DNA from 3 places in the Permianibacter fluminis genome. Region 2 is predicted to be linked to each of the others. Evidence: predicted binding sites of a transcription regulator. Region 2 holds the regulator's gene; each other region holds the start of a gene.
What was found. The regulator sigma-54, encoded in region 2, starts transcription at its own class of promoters, with help from an activator protein. The targets are predictions, from matches to a motif close to ANTGGCATNNANNTTGCTNT.

Region 1: HPT27_RS13445 (flagellar hook-length control protein FliK) is a predicted target of sigma-54. The motif match lies at 3,051-3,070, and genes of this name have one in related genera.
Region 3: nirB (nitrite reductase large subunit NirB) is a predicted target of sigma-54. The motif match lies at 2,864-2,883, and genes of this name have one in related genera.

The regions. Positions count from the first base shown of each region.
Region 1 covers NZ_JABMEG010000001.1:3,089,220-3,094,646, reverse strand. The annotation lists gene fliJ (flagellar export protein FliJ) at 1-263, shown strand, start outside; gene HPT27_RS13460 (STAS domain-containing protein) at 403-708, shown strand; gene HPT27_RS13455 (SpoIIE family protein phosphatase) at 960-2,666, shown strand; gene HPT27_RS13450 (Hpt domain-containing protein) at 2,670-3,005, shown strand; gene HPT27_RS13445 (flagellar hook-length control protein FliK) at 3,113-4,297, shown strand; gene HPT27_RS13440 (flagellar basal body-associated FliL family protein) at 4,535-5,095, shown strand; gene fliM (flagellar motor switch protein FliM) at 5,177-5,427, shown strand, end outside.
Region 2 covers NZ_JABMEG010000003.1:104,961-110,387, forward strand. The annotation lists gene mgtE (magnesium transporter) at 1-51, opposite strand, end outside; gene HPT27_RS18540 (PTS sugar transporter subunit IIA) at 236-637, opposite strand; gene rapZ (RNase adapter RapZ) at 657-1,502, opposite strand; gene hpf (ribosome hibernation promoting factor) at 1,693-1,980, opposite strand; gene HPT27_RS18555 (RNA polymerase factor sigma-54) at 2,262-3,905, opposite strand; gene lptB (LPS export ABC transporter ATP-binding protein) at 3,993-4,721, opposite strand; gene HPT27_RS18565 (LptA/OstA family protein) at 4,718-5,427, opposite strand, start outside.
Region 3 covers NZ_JABMEG010000001.1:1,379,235-1,384,661, forward strand. The annotation lists gene ntrB (nitrate ABC transporter permease) at 1-110, opposite strand, end outside; gene HPT27_RS06060 (CmpA/NrtA family ABC transporter substrate-binding protein) at 107-1,387, opposite strand; gene HPT27_RS06065 (ANTAR domain-containing response regulator) at 1,846-2,412, opposite strand; gene nirB (nitrite reductase large subunit NirB) at 2,979-5,405, shown strand.

The DNA of each region.
Region 1 (5,427 bases), on a different contig from region 2:
TCGAGTTGCAGCAATTCCAGCAGTTCCTGAACCAGCTGGACAAGGCCATTGAACAGCAGCAGCAACGCATCCGTTCGGCGCTGACCCAGGTCGAGCAGCGGGTTGGCCAGTGGCAGCAGCGTGCGACCAAGGCCAAGGCCATCAACAACGTGGTCGGCAATCTGCAGCAGTCGGAGAACCGGCAAACCGACAAGCGTGAACAGGCCGTCCAGGACGACCGCTCGGCCCAGCGCGCCCATCTCAATCGGCCCAAACGCCAGTGATGGCGGGGTTGTCCTGCCGCAGAGGCTATCCTGAGGCTGGACCTTCGTGCTGCTTGCGCTATAGTTGGCACTGTCTCAAGCAGTCGGGGAGCAGACCTCCCTGTTGTGCCGGTTACCAGACCGGGTTCAGGAGCGGTAGATGACGATCAGCACCACCAAGAGCGCCGACGGCACCGAACTGACCATCCGCATTGCCGGACGGTTCGACTTCAGTTCCCATCAGGCTTTCCGCGAAGCCTATGAAAACCTGCCGGTCAAACCCAAGAGCTATGTCATTGACATGCACGAGGCGACCTATCTGGACAGCTCGGCACTTGGCATGTTGCTGTTGCTGCGCGATTACGCCGGCGGCGACAGTGCCCGGATCAGTATTCAGCATTGCAATAACGATGTGAAGAAGATCCTGACCATCTCCAATTTCGAACAGCTGTTCAAAATCTCCTGAGGCGAAGAGCCCGGTTTGCTGTCGCCCGGGTCGTAGACACCGCTGTCTCACCCGGGTTCGCCTAGCGAACGGAAGACCGATCTGACGAGCGCTGCCCGTCAACGCGGTTCAGGGGCGTAGCGCCAACCGAAGTCTCAGTGCGTACCGGGTTTTGCCTCGACGTTGTGAGCGCTACGTTATCTCCCTGCCGAATCATTCGTGTTGCCGCCAATGGCTTTGTGTACAGGACTGGCATTTCATAAGGAATGAATGTGGCGACTGATGCTTTGCGCATTCTGATTGCAGACGACAATGCCAGCGACCGGTTGATTCTTCGCACGCTGCTGCAGCGTGAGGGCCATTCGGTCATCGAAGCGGAAAACGGTCGGCTGGCGGTTCAGCAATTTTTGACCGAACAACCCGATATCGTTTTGCTGGATGTACTGATGCCGGAGCTGGATGGCTATGAGGCGGCCATTCAGATCAAGATGATGGCCGGTTCGCGTCTGGTTCCCATCATTTTCCTGACGGCACTGACTGATGTCGCGGCGCTGGCCCGCTGTCTGGAAGTAGGTGGCGATGACTTTCTGACCAAGCCCTACCAGAAATTGATTCTGCAGGCGAAGCTGCGGGCGTTTACCCGCATGCAACAACTCTACGATACGGTGTCGCGGCAACGGGATGAAATCCATTTTCACACCGAGCGTCTGGTCCGCGAACAGCAGTTGGCCAAAATCCTGTTCGACAATATTGCCCATCCCGGTTGTCTGGACGCGCCGACCATTCGCTATCAGTTGTCGCCGATGTATATCTTCAACGGCGATGTGTTGCTGGCCGCCGAAAAGCCCGCCGGTGGCCTGCATGTCTTGCTCGGTGATTTCACCGGCCACGGGTTGCCCGCTGCCATTGGCGCCATGCCGGTCTCGGAAATTTTCTACGGCATGACCCAAAAAGGCTTTTCGCTGGTCGATATCCTGACCGAGATTAACCAGCGACTGAAAGAAATCCTGCCGACCGGTGTGTTTTGCTGCGCCATCAGTGCCGATATCGATTTTCGCAGTGGCATGCTGGAGTTGTGGAATGGCGGCATGCCGGATGCGTTTCTGGCGCGTTCGGGCCGCGGCATTTTGACCCGGTTCAGTTCCCAGCATCTGCCGATGGGCGTGGTCGGTCGTGATCGCTTCCGGCCGCAGGTGCAGCGCGCGATTTTCAGTCCGGAAGATCGCTTGCTGCTGACCTCGGATGGCGTCATCGAAACCAGCAACGCCAATGGCGAAATGTTTGGCAGCGAGCGACTGGAGCAGGCGGTCGCCACCACGGCGGAAGGCGACAGTTTTTTTGCCGCAGTCCAGCGGGCACTGGAGCTGTTTGGCAGTGGCGCCGCGCCGCGTGATGATGTCAGCATGGTCGAAGTCGAGCTGCGGCCGCTGTCGGCACCGGAGCACGCGCCGAGCAGTCCGCGGCCAACCCGGACCGGGCCATTGGATTGGCGTTTTGAATATGAACTGCGCACGCAATCACTGCAGCAGTTCGATCCCTTGCCGCTGTTGCTGCAGGTGCTGATGGAGCAGCCAGCGCTGCGACCGCATCGCGGCCGGGTGTTCACCATACTGGCCGAACTGTATTCCAATGCGCTCGATCACGGCATTCTGCAGCTGGATTCTTCATTGAAAAATTCGCCGGAAGGCTTCGCCGAGTACTATCGCTTGCGCCAGAGTCGACTGCAGCAACTGGCCGAGGGTTCGATCCGGCTGGTGTTCGAGCATCAGCCGCGCACGCACGGCGGCCGTTTGCTGTTGCGGGTCGAGGACAGCGGTCCGGGTTTTGATTGGCAGCGCTGGCAGGCGAGCCAGGTGCCGGGCAATGGCTATGGCGGTCGTGGCTTGGCCTTGCTGGCCAATCTTTGCCAGTCGCTTCAATTTGAGGGCCGTGGCAATATCGTCGCCGCCAGCTATGACTGGTTGTTGGCCGAGGACTGAGACTTGCCGCATCTGGATGAGCAACAATTCAACGAACTGCGTGAGCTGATGGCGGATGATTTCGGCACGCTGATCGAAGCCTATCTGCGCGACAGCAGCGAACGGCTGCAGCTGCTGACGCAAGCCTGTGCCGAGCAGGATCTGGCCAGCGCCAAACGGCAGGCGCATAGCCTGAAAGGCAGCAGCAGCAACGTCGGCGCGGCGACCCTGGCCGAACATTGCCAGCGGCTCGAACAACTGGCGCGCGGCGGTGAAGTGGCCGCGGTGCTGGCGGAGTTGAGCGCCCTGCAACAGGAGCTGGCAAACGTCCAGCTGGAGCTGCGTCGCCATCTGGCCTGAGCTCTCGCTAGCCAGCGCCCGCGCGAAACGAGTCGGGTGCCGATTGCTGGCACATCAATTGCTCTCTTGTCGCTATCACCAAGAAGGTGGTGCTCAAGGAGCCCAACATGAATTCTCCTTTGCTTGGTTTGACCAGTGGCGTGTCGTCGCCGGCAAGCCCGCCCGCCGGGACCGTTGAAACCGAATCCGGCGCTGCCGCATCGTTCGGTGAGTTGCTGCTGAAGATGACCGGCGCTAACGACGAGGCCTTGGCGGAAGCGGATACCGCGCTCGGCCAAGCCGCTGGCGACGCTGGAAAAGCCGCGGAAACACCGGCGGATTTGCTGGCCGCGCTGGTTGCCAACCTGACCGGAACCGATGACGCGGACGACAGCGACGGGCTGACCGAATCGGATGCCGACAGCGATTCGGAATCCGACGCCAGCACCGAGGATGACAGCCGGATCAGCGATGTCGCTGCTGATGCCGCTGCCATCGCCGCATTGGCTGTCGCGCCGGCAAGCGTCCCGGTAGCCGCAACGGTAGCTGCCGAGGCCGGAACAGGCGACGCAGCGGCTTTGCCGGTCGGCGGCAAATCCTTGCCGACCCCTTGGCTGTTGTTGAATCAGCAGGCCGGAGCCAACGCGAATGCGGCGGCCAACGCCAATGCCGAAACGGCAACGGCCGACACGTCAGCTGGCGGCGCCACAGAGCCTGTCGAGGCGTGGAGCCAATTGTTCGAGGTCGCCAGCAAATCGGTCGAGTTCAAGGCCACGGCAGAAGCGGCAGCGCCGATCAGTCGGCAGGCCAGTGCAGAACCTTTGCTCGCCATCAACACCTTGGCCGGCCCGCTGACCGGCACCAGCGCGTCAGCGCGAGGCAGCTCGCCCGATGCCATCGCCGGTATCCCGGTGCGATCGGCCAACTTTGCCACGCTGGTTGGCAACGACGTGTTGTGGCAGGCCAAGATCGGAAGCAATCAGGCCGAGATCCGGCTCGACCCGCCCGAACTGGGCCCCATCGATGTGCGCATCAGCCGCAGCGACAACGAAACCCACCTGCATTTCACGGTCAGTCACCAGGCCACCCGCGATCAGCTTGAGCAAGCCTTGCCACGGCTGCGCGAACTGTTTGGTCAAGGCGGTTTGCAGCTCGGCCAAGTCGAGGTCGAGCAGGGCCGGCGCGAACAACTGGCCCAGCAACCGCGCGACAGCAATCCGGGACTCGGCAAACGGGGCAGCGACGCTGGCAGCACCGACGAAGTGCTGATTCAGCGCAGCACGCTGATGGGCCTGATCGACGATTACGCCTGACTCGCTCCGGTTCAGACTCACCACAATCGCCGGCCATGTGCCGGCGATTGGCTTTCTGGCGCTGTCAAAACCAGCCAGCGGCCTCCGTCCAAGCGGGATTTATTGCGCCAATTTCCCGTCATCTGGCCAAAGCAAAAATCTGAGCTACATTTCAAGTAATTGTTGGCAAAGTGTTTTTTATCAAAATTCACCAATGGCCCGAAAGCTGCATTTGATCCATTGGTGCGGGAGAGCAGCATGGCAGAGAAGCAGGATCTGGAACTGGGCGAAGCGGCCAAGGGCGGCGGCAAGAAGAAGCTGATCATCATCATCGCCGCGGCGGTCTTGGTGTTGGCCATCGGTGGCGGCGCGGCGTTTTTCCTGCTGAAGAAAGAACCTGCGCCGGCAGAAGGCGAGCACGCGGCGGCCGACGGTGCCGAGCACGGTGAAGCGGCTGACCATGAGGCCGAACCGGAAGAAGAGCCGGTCGAGGGCGCGCCCAGTTTGTATTACGTGGCATTGCCGGAAGCCATCGTCGCCAACCTGCCCAGTGAGAGCAAACCACGGACGATCAAGATTCAGGTGGCATTCGCGGTCAAGAACGCCCATGCCGAAGAGACCGTCAAGAAACATTTGCCGCTGCTGGGCAGCGAGGTGCTGATGCTGCTGAGTGCGACCACCGCCGAGCAACTGATGACGCCGGAAGGGCAGCAGGGCTTTCGCGACCAGGCGCTGCAAAAAGTGCAGGCCGCGATGGAGCACGAAGAGCACAAGCCGCTGATTGAAAAGATTCTGTTTACCCAGTTTGTAATGCAATGACGGCGTGCTGAGACGTTTTTCAAAACCGGTTTTTCAAAAGCAGTCTTTCGGTAGCGGATTTTTGGGAACAGTGATAACGACATGGCAACCGATCTGTTAAGTCAAGACGAAATCGATGCCCTCTTGCATGGCGTCGATGACGGCGATATCGCAACCGACGCCGACGAGCTGGCGCCCGGTGAGGCGCGCCATTATGACTTCAACTCCCAGGACCGCATCGTTCGCGGCCGGATGCCGACGCTGGAGATGATCAACGAGCGTTTCGCCCGGCATATGCGGATCAGCTTGTTCAATCTGATGCGGCAGGCCTGCGAGGTTTCGATCAACGGCGT
Region 2 (5,427 bases):
CAAACGGGCCAGCGTGCTCTGCATGCTTTCTTGTGCGATCGCTTCGGCCACGGCGGCTCCGGAGGGGCGCGTCAGTGGACGCGCGCAGCATTGTCAAAGGGTGTTGGCTCAGGCGGGCATAGAGTAGCCGAAATGGTGCAGAGCGGGAATGCAAATGCGGCGCGGGCGCGGCCAAGCGTGCTGACTGTGAGTGGCGGTGGCGCCGAGATGCGACAACTGTCGCGGCGCTGCGCGATCAATCCGGCAGCGGTGTCGTCAGCATTTGAATGCCCTGGCGACCGCCCTGCAGGGCAAAGCCGGCCAAGGTATCGAGATCGGCATCCGGATGATTGAGCACTTGCTGCAGCATCGGATGATTGAGCCCGGTCAGCACTTTCAGCAGGAAGCGCGTCGCCAGCGTCGTGATGGCACCGGTCAGTGCCGGGCTGGCGTGATCGCACAGCAGCAACACGCCGGCGCCGGTGTCGAGTTGTTCCAGCCGCTGCTCCAGATGCGGTACCAAGACCTCTGCCGTCATTTCCACATTGATCATCAGTGCCATGGCATTGACTGCCAGTTCATCCGGGCCGCTGTCCAACTGCCGCAGCAATTGGGCCGCGCAGCCGTCGTGACTCATGATCAGAATGCCGATGCTCATGCCTGGGGTCTCGGTTCAGTTATTTGATGTCGCGGTGACGGACCTGGGTATGCGGCCGCTTTTGCCGGAAATGGGCGGCCAGTTGTTCGGCCACATAAACCGAGCGGTGCTGACCGCCGGTGCAGCCGATCGCCACGGTCAGGTAAGAGCGATTTTCCTGCTCGAACCGTGGCAGCCAGGTTTCGAGAAAAATCCGCACCTGCCAGATAAACTCGCCGACTCGGGGCTGCTGCTCGAAAAAGGCAATGACCGGCTCATCGCGGCCGGAGTGCGGGCGCAGCAGCGGGTCCCAGTGCGGATTGGCCAGACAGCGGGCGTCGAAGACATAGTCAGCGTCGATCGGCACGCCGTTCTTGTAGCCAAACGACTCGAACAGAATGTCCAGCCGCGCGCCTTCCCGGCCGAGCACCCGATCGAGCACCAGCTCACGCAGCTTGTTGCTGGACAGTGTGGTGGTGTCGATCAGCAAATCGGCGCGCGACGCGATGGGGCTCAGCAGCTCGCGTTCGCGGGCAATGGCTTCATTGAGCGACAGACCGGCGTGGGTCAGCGGATGCCGACGGCGGGTTTCGCTGAAGCGTTTCAGCAGGGTGCTTTCTTCGGCGTCGGTGAAAATGACCAGCGGTCGGCTGGCTTGGTCGAGCAGTTGCTCGTAGACCTGATCAAACTGGGCCAGCTCTTCCAGCTGGTTGCGGGCATCGATGGAAAAGGCGAGCTCGGCGTGTTCGTGCCGGACTTTCTGCACCAGGGTCGGGATCAGGCTGACCGGAATATTGTCGACGCAGTAATAGCCCTGATCTTCCAGCGCGCGCAGCGCCACCGATTTGCCGGAACCAGAGCGACCACTGAGCAGAACCAGAGCCATGAGCCATGCAATTTCAGAGCGGGGGAGTGGCAAAAGCTTAGCACGGACGTCCGGTCAAACTGGTGAAATTTGCCGCAAAAGGCGGTGTGACCGGCTCACGTGAAAGGGAATAAAAAAAGGAGCCGGGTCGGCTCCTTTTTTCTACTGAAATCACCTTTCATCATGAAAACAAGGACTTGAGGCGTGGGGCTCAATGGCCGCGCAGCATTTCCTTGTGCTTTTTGACCTGACGGTCGAGTTTGTCCATCAGCAAATCAATGGCGGCATACATGTCGCCGTCTTCACAGTCAGCGAAGATTTCGCCGCCGTTGACGTGCAGTTTGGCTTCGGCTTTCTGACGCAGTTTTTCCACACTCAGAATGACATGGACGTTATTGATGTGATCAAAATGGCGGTTTAGCCGCTCGAATTTGTCATTGACGAAGCTGCGCAGAGCGTCAGTGATCTCGACATGGTGGCCGGTCAGGTTGATTTGCATAGTGGCTTCCTCTTTCGGCGCCAGATCAAAGGTCGTCGCTGGCAGCGGCGGTTCCCTCATCATGGCTGCACTTACAACATGGTGCATGGTGGCCGGCTTTTCAAGCTGGTCCCGTTGACACCGGTCAAACCCGGTTCTGCTTTCCCACCCCAACGCCAGCCAACCTTGCCGCGCCTGGTGTGGAACCTATTTCTGGAGTGTCGCTCCAGACCCTCTTTTCTGAGTCGCTACTCAGACTCGCTTGCTAAACACTTGTTGCCTGACCAATACGTCGGTCGGGCTCAGCCCAGCGTCTTGCGTTCGCTGGATGGCGGTATGGACATGGCTTCGCGGTACTTCGCGACCGTGCGCCGTGCCACGACAATGCCGTCCTTCGCCAGAATCTGGGCAATTTGACTGTCACTCAGGGGTTTGTTGGCCTCCTCAGAATCGATCAGTTTGCGGATACGGGCGCGGATGGCGGTGCTCGAAGCTTCGCCGCCGGCGGTGGTTGCCAGATGGCTGGAGAAAAAATATTTCAGTTCAAAAATGCCGCGTGGGGTGTGCATGTATTTCTGGGTGGTCACCCGCGAAATGGTCGACTCGTGCATGCCAAGCAGCTCGGCGATATCGGCCAGCACCATCGGTTTCATCGCTTCTTCGCCATGCTCGAAGAAACCAATCTGCTGCTCGACGATCGAGGTCGCGACTTTCAGCAGCGTCTCGTTGCGGCTTTGCAGGCTCTTGATGAACCATTTGGCTTCCTGCAGATGGTTGCGCAAGAAGCTGTTGTCGGCGGCGGTGCGGGTGCGCTGGATGAGGCTGGCGTAACTGGAGTTGATTCGCAGCCGTGGCGCAATTTCCGGATTCAGCTCCACCGTCCAGCGATTGCGTTTCTTGCTGACAATGACATCCGGGGTGACGTATTCGGCAGCGTTCTGGGTCATCGCGCTACCGGGCCGCGGATTCAACCGCTGTATCGCGGCAATGGCGTCACGCAGCTGATCTTCGCTGAGCCGGGTTTTCCGCATCAGGGTTTTGAAATCGCGCGCGGCCAGCAACGGCAAATAGTCGCGGACGATCAGCTCAGCTTGGCTTATCCGATCATTGCCGTTGCGGGCCTGCCGCAGCTGCAACAGCAGACACTCGCGCAAATCGCGGGCAGCGACCCCAGGCGGATCAAATTGCTGCAGGCGCCGCAGCACGGCTTCGACTTCGTCCAGATCGAGATTGCCTTCTTCATTCAGGCTTTCGTAGAGATCCGGGCAGCTGGTGCGCAAATAGCCGTCGTCATCAATGGCGTCGATAATGGCTTCGGCGATCGCGCGATCGGTGTCGCTGAACGGGGTCAGATTCAGTTGCCAGCGCAAATGGTCATGCAGACTTTCCCGGGTCTCGCCCTGGAATTCGTAATCGTCATCGCCTTCCCGATTGCCGCTGCCACCGGCAGGCGAACTGAAGTCCCAATCTTCCCACTGGGCATCGACCGGCAATTCCGCATTCAGATCTTGCTGTTGCAAAGCTTCGCTGGTGTCAGGTGTGTGCTCGTCAGCCCCCAATTCACGATCAGCTTCGCTACCGCTGGCGCTGCTGGAAAATTCCGGCTCGCCAAAGTCGCTCTCGCCGGCGCGGCTGTCGGCATAGTCCGAATCGGCATAATTGCTGTCGGAAAAGTCGGTACCGCTGAATTCGGCCTCGCTGTCAGCGCGATCGGCGGCGCTTTCATTCTGATCGCGTTCGCTGGCTTGTTCTTGCTCGACCGCCTCGAAGCCGTCGTCGGCTTCGTCACCCGGCTCACTGACTTCGAGCATGGGATTGGAGTCCAGCGCCTGCTGGATTTCGGTCTGCAACTCCAGACTGGACAGCTGCAACAGCTTGATCGCCTGCTGCAATTGCGGCGTCATCGTAAGCTGTTGGCTGATGCGTAGTTGGAGTGAGGGTTTCATTCTTCTGGTTTGACTACCATGTCAGTGCCGTCTGTGGTCGCGGCGCCCTTAACTTCACTATAAACCAATCTGCAGAATCTGATCGGCTTACAGCGTGAAATGTTCTCCCAGATACACTTGCCGGACCTGCTGGTTGGCCAGAATCGCTTCCGGTGCGCCATCGGCAATCAGTCGGCCTTCGCTGACAATGTACGCGCGTTCACAAACCGTCAAGGTTTCACGGACATTGTGATCGGTAATCAGAATGCCGAGGCCCCGATCGCGCAGGTGCTGGATGATGCGCTTGATTTCCAGCACCGAGATCGGGTCGACACCGGCGAACGGTTCGTCAAGCAAAATGAAGCGCGGCTCGGCGGCCAGCGCCCGGGCAATTTCGACGCGGCGGCGTTCACCGCCCGATAATGCCATGCCCAGACTTTTGCGCAAATGTCCGATGTGAAACTCGTCCAGCAAGGCCTCCAGCTTCTGCTGCCTATCCGCATCGGTCAATGCCGGATTCAGTTCCAGAATGCCGAGAATATTGTCGGCTACGCTGAGCTTGCGAAACACCGAGGCTTCCTGCGGCAAATAGCCAATGCCCTTGCGCGCGCGCACATGCATCGGCTCGCCGGACAAGTCCTCGTCGTCAATCTGGATGCTGCCGGCATCGGCATTGACCAGACCGATGATCATGTAGAACGAGGTGGTTTTACCGGCCCCGTTTGGCCCCAGCAAACCGACGATTTCGCCTTGACGAACCGTCAGTGAAACATCTTTGACAACTTGTCGGCCTTTGTAAGCTTTGGCCAAATGCTGCACCAGTAGCGTACTGCTCACGGGTTATCCTTTTTCGGTTGATCCTTTGTCGCAGTGTCGGTTTTTGGCGCGACATTTTCCTGCACCCGGGTGATCTTGACCTGCTCGCCATCACGTTTGGGCGCGGTGGTCAGTTTGCGCTGGCCATCGTATTCAATGACGCTGTGCTCGAAGGTGGTCTTGCCCTGAATCAGCTTGGCACTGCCTTCAAGGTAGAGATATTCCTTGCTGCCCAGATAGCGCAGCTGATTGGCTTGGCCCTCAATCGGCTGGGCATCGCCTTCGCGCCGGCTGAAAATCGCCGGATTGCCGGTTGCGGCCAGATCATTCAATTGATCGCCGGTTTCGGTCAGCTGAATTTGCGCCGCTTGCAGGCGCATTTCGCGGTTGGTTTTGGCATCGCGCTGTATCAGTGAGGCGTCGCCGCTCAGTTCAATGCGGCCGCTGTCGGTGTCGTAAAAAATTTCCCGCGCCCTGGCTTCCGATGTGGCGCCGGTGATCGGGTCGGTGTGTTCGAGAATGGCCGGCTCACCGCGAAACCGGCCGCTTTTCAAATTGCCGTTTTCGTGTTGGGTCGCCTGCATTTCATCGGCCCGGATCTGGACATTGTCCTGACTCAGCAGGGCGTTGCCGCGATAGAGGTATTCGCCGGTCTTGCCATCGAGTGAGGCGCTGTCGGCACGCAGATCGGTGCTGCTGGCAGCGACGCTCACGGCGGCGGCCAACA
Region 3 (5,427 bases), on a different contig from region 2:
CGCTGCTGGCGTTGCCGATGCGTTTGCTCGACGCCGGGATCTGGCGTGTTTGGTGCTGTTGATATTGATGCCACTGCCGGCACCGCGCTCAACTGTCTTGCCGTATTCATGCCGCCACACCTTGCGCGCTGTTGAGGCTGAAGCTGGCAGCGTAACGGGCCGGCTCCTTGCCATCCCAGATCTTGCCGTCGATCAGCTTGCTGCTGCGCAGGACGTCGCTGGGTACCGGGACTTTCGCTGCGGCTGCCGCTTGCTTGTAAATCGCGATCTGGTTGATCTGACTGGCGACGGACAGATAATCCGGCTCGCTGCTCAGCAGACCCCAGCGTCGGTGCTGGGTGAGAAACCACATGCCGTCGGACAAATACGGAAACGTCACCTGACCGTCGTTGTAGAACTTCATGTAGTTCGGATCCTGCCAGCGCCGGCCGATGCCATTGTCGTACTGGCCGAGAAAGCGCGACTCGATCACCTCGGCCGGCGCGTTGACATAGGCTTTGCCGGCAATCAATTTGGCCACGGTCGCGCGGTTGCGCGGATCGTCGATAAACCGCGATGCTTCCAGCAAGGCGGCAGTGAGTGCCCGCGCGGTGTTGGGATGCTGCTGGACAAACGCCGCCGTGCAGCCGAGCACCTTCTCCGGATGATCGGTCCAGATGTCTTGCGAGGTGGCGAGCGTGAAACCGATTTTGTCGAAGATGGCGCGGGCATTCCACGGCTCGCCAACACAGAAGCCGTCCATGTTACCGACCCGCATGTTGGCGACCATTTGTGGCGGCGGCACCACAATGGTTTTGACATCCTGAAACGGATGCACGCCGATGCTGGCCAGATAGTAATACAGCCACATCGCATGGGTGCCGGTCGGAAAGGTCTGGGCAAAGGTGTATTCGCGCGGATTTTTCTGAATGTGTTTGGCCAGCGACTCGCCATCACGCACGCCTTGCTCATTCAGCTGGTTCGACAGGGTTATCGCCTGACCGTTGTGATTCAGGTTCATCAGCACGGCCATGTCTTTCTTGCTGCCACCAATGCCCAGATGCACGCCGTACACGAGTCCGTATAAGACGTGCGCGGCATCCAGCTCGCCATTCACCAGCTTGTCGCGTACGGCGGCCCATGATGCCTCCTTGTTCGGCACAATCTCGATGCCATATTTTTTGTCAAAGCCCATTTGCGAGGCGACGATCACCGACGCGCAATCAGTCAGCGGAATAAAGCCAACCTGTACCCGGGTCTTCTCCGGCTTGTCGCTGCCTGCGGCCCAGGCTTGTCGCTGCGGCAACCAGCCGGCAACGGCGAGAGCGCTGGCGGCCAGCGCCAACTGTTTGCCAAACAGGCGCCGACCGCCGTTGATGACATCGGCGCTGATCCCCGCATCAGCGATCGCTGGCACGCTGGTGACATCGCCTGTTGGCGATGATTCATTGGCGGCGGTGCTATCACTTGTTGCGGCGGTAGTGGCGGGTTCGGCAGCAGTCTTCAGCAGGGCGACAGTCATGGCATTCTCCAAAAATGAAAACGGCGTCCGATGTCCTGCACGTTGCTGCAGGGCATGGGACGCCGTTGTCCGAACTGATGAGGAAAATTCAACTTTGCACAATGAAGAGAGCAAAGCGCATGCCAGCAAACCCGATTTCAGCCGATGCGCGCTTTGCGGCCGGCGTACTGTGGATTGCAGCGGCATGACGACGGCATTTCGGCAAACTCTGCGCACCGCCGTGAAGCAGCTTGCACCATTTCGCGGCCCCAGATTGATCGCGGCGATGCCTGTTGCCGTAACTTCGCTTGTGGCAGTGACTGTGCCTGTGACTGTGACGTATCGCTGCTACTGTGATGACGTTGTCACGACTGCCAACGCTTCAGCAGGTCGCTGGCCACTTCGGCGAGCGAGCGGCGGTTGCGCATGGCTCTATCGCGCAACTTGCGATAGGCCGTTTCTTCATTCAAGCCATCGCGCGCCATTAGCAGGCCCTTGGCAGTCGCCACCGATTGCCTCTCGTGTTGTTGCTGGGTGATGGCGTCAAGTTCGGTCAAGCGCTGCTGGTCCTGGCGGAAACGGGCGGCGGCGATACGCATGATCGGTGGCAATTTGCTGGCATCAATGCCTTCTACCGAGTAAATGCTGACGCCGGCCGCCATCGCCGCGCTGATGCTGGCATCGGAATCGTCGTTGCTGAACATCAACATCGGCCGGGGCGCATGGCTGTTGACCACACACAGTGATTCCAGCACATCGCGTGATGGCGAGGCGGTGTCGATCAAGATCAGATCCGGTTGAAAATCGGCAACCCGGCGCAGCAAACCGATCGCGCCTTCCATTTCCTGCACCGATTCAATACCCGCCTGCCGCAGTGCGGCGACCACCGGATCGATGCGGTCGTTGCTGTCTGCCACCACCAGCACTCGCATGTCATGACCTCCACTAACCCGGCGATCTGCTGCAAGCGACGGGCCGCATCACGTCCGATTCCTTATAACCATCACATGCGCTGCCTGTGGGCATTGGCTTGCGGCAGTCGTGACATTATGTCTTGCAGTGATGTCTCGCCGGGGTGCATCGCAGGCGAGCGGTTTTGGGGCGTGGGCTTGGTGCAAGTGAGCGGATCGTGGTTGGCACTGGTGCACGTGCGAGTGATGAAGCGGCCATCGAGTTCATCACGGTCACCATCAGCAATTCAAATTTGTCACCAGTTCATCTTCGTTTTTTAGCGGGAGAAATGCCGTACGGACTGGCTGTCGCGAGTCACTGCACCGATTCGGTGGCGGATTTGCACCGACAGTGTGCATATTTCTGTTCTATCCCGCTCTTTCGCGCGCGCAACAAGCCGCCGCGACGAGCGCTGCCATCAGCGTTGGCAACGCTGGCATCTGAATTGCAATCCATTTCGGCAAGACAACGGCGTCTTGTGTCCCGACTGGCGATTTCGCTAGCCGCGGCACAAGCGCCGTTTTTGCTTTTTGCGCAGGAGCGGCCGATGAAACAACAACTGGTGCTGGTCGGCAATGGCATGGCCGGCATGAAAGTCATTGAAGAGCTGCTGGCACTGGCGCCGGAGCGCTATGACATCACGGTGTTCGGTGCCGAACCGCACGGTAATTACAATCGCATCCTGCTGTCACCGGTGCTCGCCGGTGAGAAGCAGCCGGATGAGATTTTGATCAATCCCATCGATTGGTATGCCGAACGCGGCATCCAACTGCATTGCGGCAAGGCCGTCACCGTCGTTGACCGCGACGCTCGCATCGTGCGCACCGATTGCGGCATCGTCCAGCCTTATGATCAGCTGATTCTGGCAACCGGTTCGCTGCCGTTTGTGCTGCCGATACCGGGCCGTGATCTGGCGGGCGTGGTCTGCTACCGCGATCTGCACGATGTCGAGCAGATGCTCAGCGCCAGTCGGCAATTCCGCAATGCGGTGGTGATAGGTGGTGGCTTGCTCGGCTTGGAGGCCGCCTACGGTTTGCAAAAGCAGGGCATGGCGGTAACGGTGGTGCATCTGCTGCCGACGCTGATGGATCGACAGCTTGATGCCACCGCCGCCACGCTGCTGCAGCAAACGCTCGAAGCACGTGGCATCAAATTCAAAATGGCGGTGCAAACCAGCGCCCTGCTCGGCACGGAACGGGTCACTGCGGTGCAGTTTGCTGACGGCAGCAGCATACCCGCCGATCTGGTGGTGATGGCGGCCGGCGTCCGGCCCAATATTGCATTGGCTCAGCGCAGCGGACTCGGCTGCGAGCGCGGCGTGCTGGTTTCCGACACCTTGCAAAGTTCCGATGCCCGCATCTACGCCGTCGGTGAATGTGTGCAGCACCGGGGCCAGTGCTACGGACTGGTGGCGCCCTTGTATGAACAGGCGCGCGTCTGTGCCGCGCAGCTGGCAGGCAACAGCGAAGCGTTCTATCAGGGCTCGATGACCTCAACCAAATTGAAAGTGACCGGCGTCGAGCTGTTCTCGGCCGGCGAGTTTCAGGGCGGCGATGGTTGTGACAGCATTGTTTATCAGGATGCGGGTGCAGCGGTGTACAAGAAAGTCGTGCTGCGCGGCGACAAATTGGTTGGTGCCGTGCTGTATGGCGACACCGTCGATGGCGGTTGGTATTTCCAGCTGATGAAAGCGCAAACCAGCGTTGCCGCGCTGCGCGACAGTCTGCTGTTTGGTCCGGTCAGCGAAGCCGAAGGCGGCGGCCAACAGGCGGTGCTGGATTGGCCGGATGACAAGCCGGTTTGCGATTGCAATGGCGTCTGCAAAGGCAAGATTGTCGAGACGATACGCGGCAAGAATTTGCAAACACTGGATGCGGTGCGCGCCCACACCAAAGCTTCGGCGTCCTGCGGCGCCTGTACGCCGATGGTTGAGCAGTTGCTGGCTGCGGCCGTTGGTGACAACTACAGCGCGCCGGCGTTGCCGGCCATGTGCAGCTGCACCACGCTCAGCCACGATGCGGTGCGAAGCGCGATCCGCGAACAGAAATTGCTGTCACTGAGCCAGATCTTTCAGACCTTGGCGTGGCGTCACGCCGACGGCTGCGACAAATGCCGGCCGGCGCTGAATTTTTACTTGCTTGCGGCTTGGCCGGGCGAAGCGCAGGACGACAGTCAGGCCCGCTTCGTCAACGAGCGCATGCACGCGAATATTCAAAAAGATGGCAGTTATTCAGTGGTGCCGCGGATGTGGGGCGGTGTCACCAATTCCCACGAGCTGCGCAGCATCGCCGACGTGGTCGACAAATTTCAGATTCCAACCGTGAAAATCACTGGCGGTCAGCGGGTCGATTTGCTCGGCGTCAAAAAATCCGATTTGCCCGGCGTCTGGGCCGATCTGGCGAAAGCTGGTTTTGTTTCCGGTCACGCTTACGGCAAGGCGCTGCGTACCGTCAAAACCTGTGTCGGTTCCGAGTGGTGCCGGTTTGGTACCCAGGACTCGACCGCGATGGGCATCCAGTTGGAAAAGCTGACATGGGGCGCCTGGACGCCGCACAAATTCAAGATGGCAGTGTCGGGGTGTCCGCGCAATTGCGCCGAAGCCACCATCAAGGATTTCGGTGTCATTGCCATCGAATCCGGTTGGGAGCTACATGTCGGCGGCAATGGAGGCATCAAATTGCGCGGCACCGACGTGCTGTGCCGGGTCGAGACAATGGCCGAAGTCGAAGAATACTGTCTCGCGTTCATGCAGCTCTATCGTGATGAAGGTCGCTATCTCGAACGCACGGCGCCCTATCTGGAGCGTGTAGGTCTGGCCTATGTCCAGCAGCGCGTGGTGCATGACGCTGCGGGTCGACAATTGCTGGCGCAGCGGTTTCGCGATTCGCAGCAGCACTTCCAGAAAGATCCGTGGGCGGAGTTGGCGAGCCCGGCCTCTCGTGAGCGTTTTATTCCGATTGTCGATTTAAGTTGACCGGTGTTGGCCAAACGTGAAG